2 regions of the Thalassospira sp. SM2505 genome follow, and region 2 is predicted to be linked to the other one. Evidence: riboswitches for the same ligand, from Rfam matches in the RefSeq annotation. Region 2 holds a riboswitch; the other holds the start of a gene.

Region 1 (7,503 bases), 1.2 Mb from region 2:
CGGATATCTTCGCGAAGTGTGGCGATTTCAGACAATTCCTTGCGCAGGTCGCGCGCATGCTGCTCCACACCGGGAAGCGCTGCTTTGAGCAACACCGCCGAACGCAGGGTATCCTGCGGTGATGTTGGCAGGGCAATGACGGCTTCGGGCGGTGTTGTTGACAGACGCTGAAGCGCCATCAGGATGCGGGCATATTGCCCGGCCTTGTCTTCGAGACTGGTCGCGGCAACCTTTTCACGGGTTTCGAGTGTCTGAAGCTGATCTTCAAGTTCGGTCAGGGTCGTTTCCAGACGCTGGGTCCGCCGGGCAACCGAAATGGCTTCGGATTGCAGGGCCTGTTCCTCGGTCCAGAGTTCGCGCGATTTACGCGACAGGAACTCTTCCTGTTTTTGCTGTTCGGAAAGCTGGCTTTCGAGTTGATCAAGCTTCTTGTCAACTTTCTGCAGCGATTGGGCAAAAGAAGGCGCTGCCCCGCCTGCCGCAAGAACCACAAAAACGGTCAGCGCAGGCAGGGCTATCCTGTAAGCAAATTTAGCTCGCAAGAAGCGCATCATTCTGTTTCAGGCCCCTAAGCAACGGTTTGCCAGTCATCTCGGCTGGCTGGGCGACGCCAAGCAGTTGCAGCAAGGTCGGCGCAACGTCGGCAAGACGCCCATTCTCCAATGTTACCCCTTCCGGACCGTTAACAAGAATGGTCGGAACCAGATTAAGGGTATGTGCCGTGTGCGGTTCGCCGGTTTCAGGATCGACCATGACTTCGCAATTGCCGTGATCGGCAGTCACAAAGGCGACACCACCAACCGACTTGATCGCATCAATCACTTTGCCAAGGCAGGTATCAACGGCCTCGGCCGCCTTCATGGCCGCAGACAGAATGCCGCTATGGCCGACCATGTCGGGATTGGCAAAGTTCAGGATGATCGCGTCGTATTTTTCCGACTTGATCGCAGCAACCAGTTTTTCGGTCACTTCGGGGGCGGACATTTCCGGCTGAAGGTCATAGGTCGCGACTTTTGGTGATGCGACCAGAATACGGTCTTCGCCTTCGAAGACCTGTTCTTCGCCACCGTTAAAGAAGAACGAGACATGCGGGTATTTTTCAGTTTCGGCAATACGAAGCTGCTTCAGACCGGCTTTGGAAACCACTTCGCCAAAGATGTTCGGCAGGGTCTGGGGCGGATAGATCGCATCCATGTATTTGGCATGTTCGGACGAATATTCGACCATGCCAGCCTGTACTGCGAACTTGACCGGCGTGCCACGATCAAAGCCATCGAATTCCGGAGCGCACAGGGCTGCCAGGATTTCACGGGCGCGATCGGCACGGAAGTTGGTCATCAGCAGGCCATCGCCATCCTTGATGCCATCGAAATCACCAATCACTGTCGGCAGAACGAATTCATCGGTGGTGTCTTTGGCATAGGCATTGGCAATGGCGGCTTCGGCACTTTCAGCCGTACGGCCATCGGCGTAATTTTTGCCCTGCACCATCGTGAAATAGGCCTGACTGACGCGTTCCCAACGGTTGTCGCGGTCCATGGCGTAATAGCGCCCGGTAACGGTCACGATTTCAACGTCGGCATCGCCGATCAGGGCGCGGAATTTTTCAAGGAATTTGGCAGCACTTTTCGGTGCCGTGTCGCGACCATCAAGATAGGCGTGAATTTTCACCGGCACATCAGCGCCCGCGATGATTTTAGCAAGGGCGGCCATATGGGCCTGATGGGAATGAACGCCACCTTCGGACAGAAGACCGGCAATGTGGCAGACGCCATTGCTGTCTTTCAGGGTCGCGATAATCTTTTTGACGGTGTCGGTATCGGCAATGGAGCCAGTTTTGACGGCTTCATCAATTTTGGGCAGTTCCTGCATGACCACACGGCCCGCCCCAAGATTCATGTGACCGACTTCCGAATTGCCCATCTGGCCTTCGGGCAGGCCAACATCCAGACCGCACGCCTTGAGGAAACCGGTCGGGTTATTGGCATAAAGCGCATCCCAGACAGGCGTATTGGCCAAGGCAACGGCGTTGTCCTTGGTTTCTTCGCGATAACCCCAGCCGTCCAGAATGCACAGCACCACCGGGCGCGGGCGCTTTACGGAATTCGATACAGTCACGTTCATAAACCCCACTGATAGAGATAAAGGCTGAATTACCCGTAAATAATTACCAGTAAATATGGTGACTTACGGGACGGTTCGCCATCAATCCTGTTGCGCGGGCAGGGTGGGTCAACCGTTACTCGCAACAGGCACATGCGTAATTCCGGCAATTTAGCATGAATGTGGCCGCGAAACAGTACCCGTGCCGGGAATTTTTTGCAGGTGCAAAGCTGCTTTTTGACAGGGTTTGCAGACACAGATACTCTGCGTTCCAACGGTGATCCTCAGAGACGGCAGAAATGGCGTTTCGCACCACGACGGGAGAGCCCGGTCATCCGCATGGCCGGCGCCGAAGGAGCAATAGCCCCATAAAACTCTCAGGCAGATGGACCGTCGCGGATAGAGGCTCTGGAGAGAGAAAACGGATGGCGTGCATGTTCATTGTGCCCGGCACCCGGTTTCCACCGAAGGATGAAAACCTGTTGGCTGACATTGTTTTTGGCAGGCAGGCGCACAATCTCAGGTCAAGGGACAGAGGGGGCAAGACACCGGTTCGCAAACGGCGCGAGATTTCGCGCGTTCAAGAGCCGTGAAGGAGGCCCTTATGACCACCCATACCGCCACCGGTCCCGCTTCGGGATCGCAAGACGGATCTGTGCAAGACGTAAACCTTTCTGTTGTTGATCTTTATACCATCGGGATTGGCCCATCGAGTTCGCATACGGTTGGTCCGATGCGGGCGGGTTACCGCTTCTGCCTTGAACTTGAAGCCCGCAATCTTTTGAGCGCAACCGGCAGCGTTGTGGTCGATCTTTATGGATCTCTTGCCCTGACGGGTAAGGGACATGCGACCGATACCGCCGTGATCATGGGCCTTTCAGGGCAACGTCCGCGCAGTGTGGATCCCGATGATGTGGCCCCGACCATGGCGGCAATTGATGCCAGTTCCGAGCTGCAACTTTACGGGCAGCATCCGGTGGCCTTTAACCGCGAGACCAATCTTGTTTTCCATTTTACCGAGACCTTGCCGCAACATCCCAATGGCATGCGGATCACGGCCTTTGATCGTGACGGGGTGAAAATCCACGAACAGGAATATTTTTCAGTTGGCGGCGGATTTATTGTGTCTGGTGATGATCGCGGGGCGGAATATTCCGGTGATAACATCACATTGCCCCATCCGTTCGGATCAGCCGATGAATTGATGGCGATCTGCAAGCGCGAAGGGCGTTCGATTGCCGAAATCATGATGGCAAATGAACAAAGCTGGCGCAGCCCGGACGAGACATATGAATTTGTCGATCGCGTGCATCGGGCGATGATGGATTGTATTGATCGTGGCTGCAAAACGGACGGTATTTTGCCCGGCGGGCTGAATGTGAAACGGCGTGCATCCAAGCTTTATCACGAACTGACAGATAAACCCGAGGCGGGCCTTCGCGATCCTTTGACCGTGATTGACTGGGTCAATCTTTATGCCCTTGCCGTGAACGAGGAAAATGCCGCAGGCGGGCGCGTCGTGACGGCTCCGACCAACGGGGCAGCCGGGGTGATCCCGGCGGTACTTCGTTATTATGAACGGTTTGGGGCCAATGCCAGCCAGGCCAAAATTCGCGAATTCCTTTTAACTGCTGCTGCAATCGGTTCGATCTACAAGAAGCGTGCCTCGATCTCGGCAGCCGAGGTCGGATGCCAGGGCGAGGTCGGTGTTGCCTGTTCGATGGCAGCGGGCGCACTTTGTGCCGTTCTGGGCGGCACACCCGAACAGGTCGAAAATGCTGCCGAGATCGGGATGGAACATAACCTTGGCCTGACCTGTGATCCGATTGGCGGTTTGGTGCAGGTGCCCTGTATCGAACGCAATACAATGGGGGCGGTCAAGGCGATCAATGCCGCACGTCTGGCATTGCGCGGCGACGGACAGCACACCGTCTCGCTTGATCGTGTGATCGAAACCATGCGCCAGACGGGACTCGACATGCAAAGCAAGTACAAGGAAACCAGTCAGGGCGGGCTTGCGGTTAATGTCAACGTTGTCGAATGTTAACCCCTGTTCGGAAGAATAGGGCGGAAAACAGCGGTTTCTGACAATCGGGTGGTGATGGAAACAGTGCCGGTTTCTGCTTTCTTGTCACTCCCGGTTGATAATCTGCTATGATCGGTGAACCAAAAAAAGGGGCAAAGACCCCATCAAAGGTTGGACATAGACATGGGCAAAAAGCTGTTCCGCATATATATCGCGGTCAGTCTGGATGGCTTCATTGCGCGCACCAATGGTGCGGTTGACTGGCTGGATCAATATGATCCGGCCGAGTTTGGCTTTGATGACTTTCTGGACTCCGTTGGCACATTGATCATTGGCAGAAACACCTTTGATCAGGTCATGGAATTTGGTGACTGGCCGTACGAGGCTCGCCGCACCATCGTTCTGACATCACGCGATCTTCCCGAAGACCGCCCGGCAAATATCGAGGCCTATGGCGGCAGCATTATCGAACTTGTCGATCAGCTTCGCGACAGTCGGAATGGGGACGGGGATATCTGGGTTGTTGGCGGGGGCAGCGTGGTGACGCAGTTCCTGTTTGGCGGCTTTGCCGACCAGCTTGATATCTTTACGGTACCCGAAGTGCTCGGCGATGGCATATCGCTGTTCGGGCGCGATGCCGGTGGTATCAAACCCCGACTTCTGGCGTCAGAGCGCTATAATTCCGGCGTGGTCCGCAGCCAGTATGGGTTGCATGATATCTGAATGACAAAAACCGCGCCCAAACGGCGCGGTTTTTGGTTCACCACGTTTCGGCTTAAAGGCCGATCATTTTTCTGAAAGCGCCAAGAGCTGTTCGGTGATTTTTTCGCGAACCTGCTTTAAAGCGTTGATTGCACTTTTCTGCCAATCGCTATCGAGCGCCATTTGCATGTTCTCGTTGTACTGCTCTTTGATCCTGATAGGGCCAGACTGGGTGATATTGTCGGCAGTTAAGGTTATGTCGCTGCGATTGTGTATGGTGATTTGCCAGAAGCCGGGTTCAAACCATGACCAGAATTCCGAAATATCAACTTTGACATCGGCGGCGCTGGCGTAATTCGGATCTTCTGGTGTCAAAACACGGTATCCTGCTGCCTGGAATCCGTTTTCGACCGTTTTGGCAATGGCGTCGGCGACGGTCTTGCCTTCGGGGATCAGCACATCGCCCAAGGCCATGCCATAGGTGTTGCGTTTACGCGCATAGGCGCGGGACGTGATCGACTTGTTATCAATTTCGTCATTGGCAAGTGAGGGGATATCCGGACTGGGCGGGTCAATCTGGAATTGACGGTTGTCGTTCACTTCCAGAATTCTGACCTCGGTCCCTTCGGCGGGGTTTTCAATGGTGTCTGGTTGTTCGATTTGAACGACACTTCGTGATGTTGCGCAAGCCCCGAGGAACGCAACGCAGCCGAGCACTGCGAGAATCTTAAGGTGATGAAGTTTCATGATAAATCCCCTCTGAATACTGAAAATATCAGTATCCAAAGGGGAAAGGGGATGCAAATTTAAATTGTGTTTCCCGGGTGAGTATCTCGTTTTTTGCTTAGATCTCGCCCAGTGCATCAAGCGATTCAGGCAGGATTTGTCCGCCGTCGACGATAATGGATTGGCCGGTGATATAGGCGGCCTCGTCGGATGCAAAGAACAGGGCGGCATTGGCGATGTCCTCGACACTGCCCAGACGTTTGAGCGGGATCGAGTTCGCCATCGAGTCCAGGTAATCCTGTCCAAGATCAGCCAGACCTTCGGTCATGATATTGCCCGGCATCACGGCATTGATCGTCGTGTTATAGCGCGACAGTTCCATTGCGGCAGTCCGGATGAAACCAAGCTGACCAGCCTTGGACGCACCGTAATGCGCCCAACCGGGATAGCCGGTGACCGGACCGGTTATGGACGAGGTGATCACGACCCGGCCTTTGCCGGCTTTCTCGAAATAGGGAATGCAGGCCTTTACGCAGAGAAAGCTGCTTTTGAGGTTGGTCGACATGACCTGATCCCAGTCATCTGCACCCATTTCAATCATTTTGACCTGCGGGAAGATACCGGCATTGGCGCACAGGATATCAATCCCGCCAAAGGTCTTTGCGGTGTATTCCGCCATGCCCATGACCTGATCCCAATCTGCGACATCACACAGAAACATATCCGCTGTACCACCGGCAGCCTTGATTTCCTCAACCGTTACGACCGCATCCTTTTCGGTGCGGGCCACAACCATGACCTTTGCGCCCTGTTTTGCAAAGACGCTGGCGATGCCCTTGCCAATGCCCTTGGAGCCACCGGTAACGATGACGCTTTTTCCGGAAATTGAAGTCAGCATGAGGGATCCTTTCATGAAGTCACGGCACGCCGGTCGATGCATTTGAAAAGCGTCTGACGGGTGCGTCGTCCCTGATTGTGCGGTGCGTTATGTTTTTCAGATGATCGGGGCAATTTTTCCGTGATGCAACAAAAAATGTTGCAAGTTACACATTTTAGAGCACAATATTCACAGAAGGCCGTCTAAAACGGCTTATCCGGTGAAATGCGTGACGGATGCCTTGGGCCAATGCCGACAGTTTTCAACGGCTTTGATGGCAGTCACCCGATCAGGTTTCGAGACGGTTTCAGCTTGGGAATGAGGGAGGCCAATATTGGGCGGAATTTACGATGACGAGCTGATTGCTGCCCTTAAGGCTGGTGCAATATCGGTTTTGGGCGGCTGGGGTATGGGGCCTGACAGCATCGTGTCGCTTTTGACGGTTTCGGAAAACGCCACCTTCCTTGCGACCGATCCGGATACGGGTGCCAGGATGATCTTGCGGGTACACCGGCCCGGTTATCACACCCGTTCCGAAATCGAGTCCGAACTTGCCTGGATCAATGCCTTGCGCGCGGCTGACGTGGTCGATACGCCCAAACCGCGCTTGCGCAGTGACGGATCACTGGTGGCCGGTTTTGATCAGGATGGCGTTACCCGCCATGTGGTGGCCTTTGATTTCATGAAGGGCGATGAACCATCCGCCGATGATGCCTTGATCGACGGGTTTTTCAAGTTGGGTGCGATTAGTGCCCGGTTGCATGGTCATGCCCGGAAATGGTCGCGTTCGGTGAATTTTGTGCGCAAAAGCTGGACATTTGACACCACCCTTGGCGCAACACCGCATTGGGGGGACTGGCGTGCTGCACCGGGGCTGGACCCGGACGGGCTGGCTCGTCTGGAACAGGTTTGTCGCCATCTGGATCAGAAACTTATGGCCTTCGGGATGGGGAGTGAGCGGTTTGGACTGATCCATGCGGATTTGCGTCTTGCCAACTTGCTGGCCGATGGCGACCGGCTTGGTGTCATTGATTTTGACGATTGTGGCTTTGGCTGGTTTGGCTATGAC
Region 2 (7,503 bases):
CAAAGAACGAGTCCGACCAATCTTCAACGACCCCACCTGTCCGCTCTTTTAACCGACGTTCGGCAGTAAACACCTTCTGAACACGACGAGACATGATTGACTTCAAACCTCCAGAACGGGCGCAGCCCATTCACAAAATCCCCAAACGCACCGTTTGACGGCGTCGTTCATTACCTTTCGAACAAGTATAAAGGTGCAGATTGCAACAAGTCCAATGGGTTTCAAGTACAAGTCCTTGAAAAAGAACACCCCGGCCATGGACCGGGGTGCTCGCAATCTTAAAGCAGCCTTGCGTATCAAGCCGTTTCCGGTTGCCAGCGCAACACAGGCTTGCGCGCCGCTGCCGTTTCATCAAGACGACGACGCGGCGTCAGGTAAGGTGCGTTCTTGAAGAACTCTGCATCACCCGACTCGGCCTTTGCGACCAGTGCCAGTACTGCATCACAGAACTGGTCGATCGATTCCTTGGTTTCGGTTTCGGTCGGCTCGATCAGCAATGCACCATGAACGACCAGCGGGAAATACATCGTCATCGGGTGGAACCCTTCGTCGATGATTGCCTTGGCAAGATCCAGCGTCGAAACACCGGTATCTTTCAGGAAGCTGTCGTCAAACAGGGCTTCATGCATGCAATAGCCCGGGAACGCCACGCTGAGCTTTTCCTTGAGACGGGCAAGCAGATAGTTGGCATTAAGAACAGCATCACCCGACGCCTGACGCAGACCATCCGCACCGTGGCTTTTCATATAGGTCAGGGCACGAATGAACATGCCCATCTGGCCATGGAAGCCTTTCAGACGGCCAAACGGCTTCATGCCGTCATTTTCGTCTGCGGTTTCAACCAGATGGAAGCCGTTTTCATTGCGCACGACATAAGGGATCGGTGCGAACGGCGCCAGGGCATCGGAGAACACAACCGGCCCGGAACCCGGTCCGCCACCACCATGCGGAGTGGAGAAGGTCTTGTGCAGGTTGATATGCATCGCATCAATGCCAAGATCGGCCGGGCGAACACGACCAACAATGGCGTTGAAGTTCGCACCATCGCAATAGAAGTAACCACCAGCCGCGTGCACCAGATCGGCGATCTTGCGCACATCACGTTCGAACAGGCCGCAGGTATTCGGGTTGGTCAGCATGATACCGGCGACATCGTCACCAAGCTTGGCCTCAAACGCCGCCAGATCAACACGGCCATCCTCGGTTGCCGGGATTGAATCAACCGTAAAGCCACATGCAGCCGCGGTTGCCGGGTTGGTCCCATGGGCCGATTCCGGCACCAGAACACGACGGCGGTTTTCGCCACGGGCATCAAGGGCCGCACGAATGGCCATCATGCCGCAAAGTTCACCCTGTGCACCGGCAGCCGGTGACATGGAAACTGCCGGCATCCCGGTCAGAACCAGCAACCAGTGTGCACACTGGTCGATCAGTTCAAGCGCACCCTGAACCGTGCTTTCGGGCTGCATCGGATGCAGATCGGAAAGACCGGGCAAACGCGCAACCTTTTCATTCAGGCGCGGGTTGTGCTTCATGGTGCAGGATCCCAGCGGGAAGAAACCGGAATCAATCCCGAAATTCTTCTGCGACAGGCGGGTAAAGTGGCGAACCACCTGCGGTTCGGACAAGCCCGGAAGACCGACATTGCTGTCACGATCAAGGCCTGCAAGGCGCGACTTCGTACCTTTCGGCTCTGGCAGATCAACGCCGGTGCGGCCTGGCTGACCCTGTTCAAAGATCAGCTTTTCTTCCAGAACAAGTCCACGGTTGCCGGTATGGGTTGTAAACGTCATGCCAGCGCCTCCTTCAATGCGGACGCAAGGGCCGCGATATCTTCATCGGTATTGGTTTCAGTAACCGCCACCAGCAGGTAATTATCCAGATCAGAACGGTTCGGATAAAGACGCGACAGTGGAACACCACCAAGAACACCCTTGGCGACCAGTGCCTCGACAACCTCGGCTGCCGGTTTGGCAAGCTTGACAGTGAACTCGTTAAAGAAGCTGTCATTCACAACCGATGCACCAGCGACGGAATCAATTGCATCCGCAGCCTTGCAGGCATTTTCGTGGTTCAGGATTGCCAGGCGACGATAACCGTCTTCACCAAGCAGGCTCATGTGAACCGTGAATGCCAACGAGCACAGACCGGAGTTGGTGCAGATGTTCGATGTCGCCTTTTCGCGGCGGATATGCTGTTCACGGGTCGAAAGTGTCAGAACAAAACCACGCTTGCCATCCTGATCCACCGTCTCGCCACAGAGACGACCGGGCATCTGGCGTACCAGTTTCTGGGTGGTGGCAAACAGACCGACATATGGCCCGCCATAGTTCAGCGCATTGCCGATTGACTGGCCTTCACCGCAAACGATGTCGGCACCGAAGCTTCCCGGTGACTTGATCGCGCCGAATGCAACAGCCTCGGTAAAGACGACAACCAGAAGCGCGCCCTTGGCATGGCAAAGATCTGCAAGCTGGGTGTGGTCCTGAATACGACCAAAGACATCCGGGTACTGCACAACAACGCAGGCCGTCTGATCATCAATCAGTTCGCCCAGTTCCTCGACAGTTGCCTGCTGTTCCGGGTTGCCGTCACGTCCGGCAACTTCGGTATCGCTGTACTGGCAATAGGTCTCGGTGACTTCGCGGTAATGCGGATGCAGACCGCCCGAAAGAACGGCCTTTTTGCGACGGGTCGCACGGCAAGCCATCAGGACAGCCTCGGCACAGGATGTTGCACCATCCCACATCGATGCGTTGGCCACATCCATACCTGTGATCGATGCTACCTGGGTCTGGAATTCGAACAGATACTGCAACGTGCCCTGGGCGATTTCCGGCTGATAGGGTGTATAGGCCGTCAGGAATTCACCGCGCTGGATGATGTAATCAACCGTTGCAGGAACATGGTGACGATAGGCACCTGCACCCAGGAAGCTTGGCACACTTGATGCGCCGATGTTTTTGGCGGCAAGCGCCTGCATGTCGCGTTCGACCTGCATTTCGCCAAGATGGCTGGGCAGATCAACCGGTGCATCAAGCAATGCGCCCTCGGGCACATCACAGTAAAGTTCATCGACTGATGACGCCCCGATGGTTTCAAGCATCACGGCGCGATCAGCGCGTGTCAGTGGAAGATAACGCATACTTACAGACCTTCGACGAAGTCTTTATAGGCTGCTTCATCCATCAGCTCGTCGAGCTGGGATTCATCAGTCAGCGACATTTTAAAGAACCAGCCATCGGTTTCCGGTGCTTCATTCACCAGCGCCGGATTGGCATCAAGTTCTTCGTTTACTTCAACAATTTCACCATCAAGCGGCGCATAAACATCACTTGCGGCCTTGACCGACTCAACGACGGCGGCATCGCCATCCTTGGTCAGTTTCTTGCCGATTTCCGGCAGCTCGACATACACGATGTCGCCAAGCGACTGCTGTGCGTAATCGGTGATGCCAACGGTTGCGATACCGTCTTCAAGCTCGATCCATTCATGTTCCTGCGAGAATTTCTTAGCCATTGTCTTAGTCCCTGTTGATCGTTTGTCTGCCGCGCGGCGATCCGCCGCACATTCTCAAGAATTACGGCGATTAGCCGCGGAAATAGCGATGCGGTGCGAACGGAAGTTCAACAACCTCTGCCGGACGGGCCTTGCCACGCACCATAAGATCGACCTTGGTACCCGGCTCGGAAAATTCAATTGCCACATATCCCATTGCAATCGGACCATCGACCGTCGGACCAAAACCACCGCTGGTGATTTCGCCGATTTCTTCGCCGTCGCTGTTCAGAATCGGGGTATGTTCGCGGGCGGGCGCCTTGCCTTCCGGCTTGATGCCGACACGTTTGCGGTCTGCACCATTTGCAAGCTGATCAAGGATGACATCCGCGCCCTTGAAGCCGCCCTCTTCACGACGGCGTTTGTTGATGATCCAGTTCAGATCGCCTTCAACCGGCGTCGTCGTGGTATCGATATCATTGCCATAAAGGCAAAGTCCGGCTTCCAGACGCAGCGAATCACGTGCGCCAAGACCGATGGCTTCGACTTCGTCCTCGGCCAGCAACTTGCGCGCAAGCTCCTCGGCACGGTCATTGGGAACGGAAATCTCGTAGCCGTCTTCGCCGGTGTAACCGGAACGGGTCACAAAGCAGGCGATCCCGGCAATCTCGATCTCGGCAAAACTCATGAATTTGAGATCGGCAACTTCCGGCGCAAAGCGTGCAAGAACCTTGGCAGCTTCCGGGCCCTGAAGTGCCATCAACGCACGATCATCAATCTCCTCAAGAGCAACACCATCACCAAGGTTGGCGCGCATGTGAACGATGTCGTCATCCTTGCACGCTGCGTTGATCACAAGAAACAGACTGTCACCGGCATTGGTGATCATAAGATCGTCAAGGATCGTGCCGTCATCCTGGGTAAAAGCCGAGTAGCGTGTGCGACCCGGTTTGAGGATCGCGATGTCTCCGGGCACGAGCTTTTCAAGCTCGGCCACACGGTTTTCACCGGTCAGGCGAACCTGCCCCATGTGTGACACGTCAAACAGGCCCGCTTTGGCACGGGTATGAAGATGTTCACCCTTAACGCCGAGCGGATATTGCACCGGCATATCATAACCGGCAAACGGCACCATCTTGGCGCCAAGTTCTACATGGAGGTCATAAAGGGCTGTTTTAAGCAGTTCGGTCTGATGATCGGCCATCAAGCTCTCCCGGACAGTCGTTGCGAAACATAGCCGACCAATGGCCAACCACATTCCCCCTCTGTCTTGGAGCCTGAAAGAATCACAGCCGACTTGTCGTGACGGTCTGCTTACATCTTCGGCGAGGCGGTCACCGGCATTCATTCTGATGCCGCCTGCTTTCCAGAGTCCCATCTCCCCGCGGTCCGTTTGCCTGAGAGTTTCCGGGGTGGTTGCTCCTTCGGCGTCCGCGCAATCCGTTATGGACCGTGGCACTCTCCCACGGGGATCACTTGGGTATGCGTCCTTATACGTATTTCAATCTCGGTCGACCAGCCCCAAAATTCAGGCAATCGTCAGACCGGAATTTCAACCTTGCGACGTCAGTTCGTCCCGAAACGACGATTATAGTCGAGCTGATCCGCACTTAGCTGGAAACCAAGGTAAATCTCGTAATCCGGTCCGGTCCAGACATCATCAAGTGGCACCGACAATGTTACCTGCTCGTCACGGAAACGAGCCATATTGAGGTTATCGGCAAACGGCATTGTGACATCAAACACCGATTTCTGCACAAAATTGCCCGCAGGATCACGAAGCGCCACGAAATATTTAAAGGACGCGCTGCGCTCCTGCGCAGCCGGGCCAAGCTCGGCGGTGATGATCGGACTGATGATGACATCAAGCGTCTTGTCACCCAGATCATAACCGCAATCACCAAGATAGCCCGTGAACTCGGCCTCGACGATCACATCGGTCAGATCCTTGCCCGCGCCATTGAACTGGACAAGCTTTGCGGTGTCCTTTGGCAGATAGGCAGCCGGGCACGTCGGAACGGGCTGCTCTTCAAACGGGTTACCGCTGCACGCAGCCAGCAATCCTCCAAGCGAGACCATACCTAATGCGCATACGCGCCGCAGTCCGTTACCGATTGTCATCCAAGCCTCTATCAAACCATCTGTTTTCTGACATGTGCAAGATCAGCACTGTCCGCGCGCAGTCTATTCTCTCACTTGAACGGGCACAACCCGCTTCGGATATTGTCACAAGATGAAAACATCAAAATCTGCGAAATTCATGGCTTCTCGATCCATGCTGAGTCATTGCGCCACAAGATCAGGCAGGTTATGTAACGAGAACGCTTGAATAACTGCGCCGGGACAGCCCGGCACATTTTGGAAACCGGACCCCGTATCATGTCAGATAAAGCCAGTCTTCGGATCGTTCTTGCCAACCCGCGCGGCTTTTGCGCCGGGGTAGATCGCGCGATTGAGATCGTTGAAAAGGCGCTCGAAAAATATGGTGCGCCGGTTTATGTCCGTCACGAGATCGTCCATAACAAATTCGTTGTCGACCGCCTGCGCGATATGGGTGCCGTTTTCGTCGATGAACTTGATGCTGTTCCCGATGGCGTACCGGTAATCTTTTCGGCCCATGGCGTACCGAAATCCGTGCCCGAAGCTGCCGAAACCCGCAAGCTTGAATATCTCGATGCGACCTGCCCGCTGGTGTCGAAGGTTCATCGCGGCGCAGAACGCCATTTTGCCGAAGGCAAACATATTCTTCTGATCGGCCATGCCGGTCACCCGGAGGTCATCGGCACCATGGGCCAGCTCCCGGCAGGCAGCATGACGCTGATTGAAACCGAGGAAGACGCCGAAAAGCTTGAGGTCACCAATCCGGAAAACCTTGCTTTTGTTACCCAGACGACCCTGTCACTTGATGACACCGCCAAGATCATTGAAATCCTTCAGCGCCGGTTCCCGTCAATTTCGGTGCCGAAGAAAGAAGACATTTGCTATGCAACGACCAACCGTCAGCATGCGGTCAAAATGATTGCCGAAAAGGCTGATGCCATTCTGGTTCTGGGTGCGCCGAATTCATCGAATTCAAACCGTCTGGTCGAAGTTGCCAAACGCGAAGGCTGCACACGTTCCGTTCTGGTCGAACGGGCGCATGATATTGACTGGAGCAAACTTGCCGGGATTAACACCCTTGGCATCACCGCCGGGGCATCCGCCCCGGAAGTTCTGGTCGAAGAAGTGATTGATGCCTGCCGCGAACGATATGACGTGACGGTCGAGACCATCACACTGACCGACGAGAATGTGACCTTCAAACTGCCGCGTCAGCTTGCAAGCTAATTCGATCTAACTGCTTATCTTTCAGATCAGGAATACGATAAATCCAATGGCCGTCTATACCGACGTTTCAGACGAAGACATCGCCCGTTTTGTCGCCGAATACGATATCGGTGATGTTGTATCGTTCAAGGGCATCGCAGAAGGTGTGGAAAACACCAACTTTCTGCTACAGACGACCGAAGCTCCTTTCATCCTGACCCTGTATGAAAAACGGGTAAATCCGGATGACCTGCCCTTTTATCTTGGTCTGATGGATCATCTTTCCGCCAAGGGACTTAACTGCCCGACACCGATCCACGGGACGGACGGCGTAGCACTGCGTCGTCTTTGTGGTCGCCCGGCAGCAATTACGTCTTTCCTGCAAGGCATGTCGCCACGCCGGATCCTGCCCCATCATTGTGCGGGTCTTGGAACCGCCTTGGCAAAACTCCATACTGCCGGTCTGGATTTCGAGATGCATCTTCCCAATGCACTGAGTGTCAAGGGATGGCGCGGACTGGTGGAAAGCTGTCGGGAACATGCCGACGATGTCGAACCCGGTCTTGGCAAGATGATTGGCGACGAGATCGCCTATCTCGAAGCCAACTGGCCCCATGACCTGCCCAAGGGGGTCATTCATGCCGATCTGTTCCCCGACAACGTATTTTTCTTCCCGGGCAAGGAAGATGTATCGGGATT

Evidence for each region. Region 2 has a riboswitch for glycine ahead of gcvT (glycine cleavage system aminomethyltransferase GcvT). Riboswitches for the same ligand answer to the same signal wherever they lie in the genome.
Region 1: linked by a shared signal. The riboswitch ahead of ACTU44_RS20805 (L-serine ammonia-lyase) and the one ahead of gcvT (glycine cleavage system aminomethyltransferase GcvT) in region 2 are both predicted to bind glycine.

The regions. Positions count from the first base shown of each region.
Region 1 is NZ_CM142731.1:4,448,295-4,455,797, reverse strand. It holds gene ACTU44_RS20815 (murein hydrolase activator EnvC family protein) at 1-554, opposite strand, end outside; gene gpmI (2,3-bisphosphoglycerate-independent phosphoglycerate mutase) at 532-2,124, opposite strand; glycine riboswitch at 2,412-2,506, shown strand; gene ACTU44_RS20805 (L-serine ammonia-lyase) at 2,708-4,150, shown strand; gene ACTU44_RS20800 (dihydrofolate reductase family protein) at 4,313-4,852, shown strand; gene ACTU44_RS20795 (YajG family lipoprotein) at 4,916-5,578, opposite strand; gene fabG (3-oxoacyl-ACP reductase FabG) at 5,676-6,455, opposite strand; gene ACTU44_RS20785 (phosphotransferase enzyme family protein) at 6,769-7,503, shown strand, end outside.
Region 2 is NZ_CM142731.1:1,017,895-1,025,397, reverse strand. It holds gene ACTU44_RS04580 (protein phosphatase CheZ) at 1-94, opposite strand, end outside; gene gcvPB (aminomethyl-transferring glycine dehydrogenase subunit GcvPB) at 297-1,793, opposite strand; gene gcvPA (aminomethyl-transferring glycine dehydrogenase subunit GcvPA) at 1,790-3,145, opposite strand; gene gcvH (glycine cleavage system protein GcvH) at 3,148-3,519, opposite strand; gene gcvT (glycine cleavage system aminomethyltransferase GcvT) at 3,590-4,702, opposite strand; glycine riboswitch at 4,762-4,870, opposite strand; glycine riboswitch at 4,874-4,974, opposite strand; gene ACTU44_RS04555 (hypothetical protein) at 5,065-5,577, opposite strand; gene ispH (4-hydroxy-3-methylbut-2-enyl diphosphate reductase) at 5,878-6,825, shown strand; gene ACTU44_RS04545 (homoserine kinase) at 6,872-7,503, shown strand, end outside.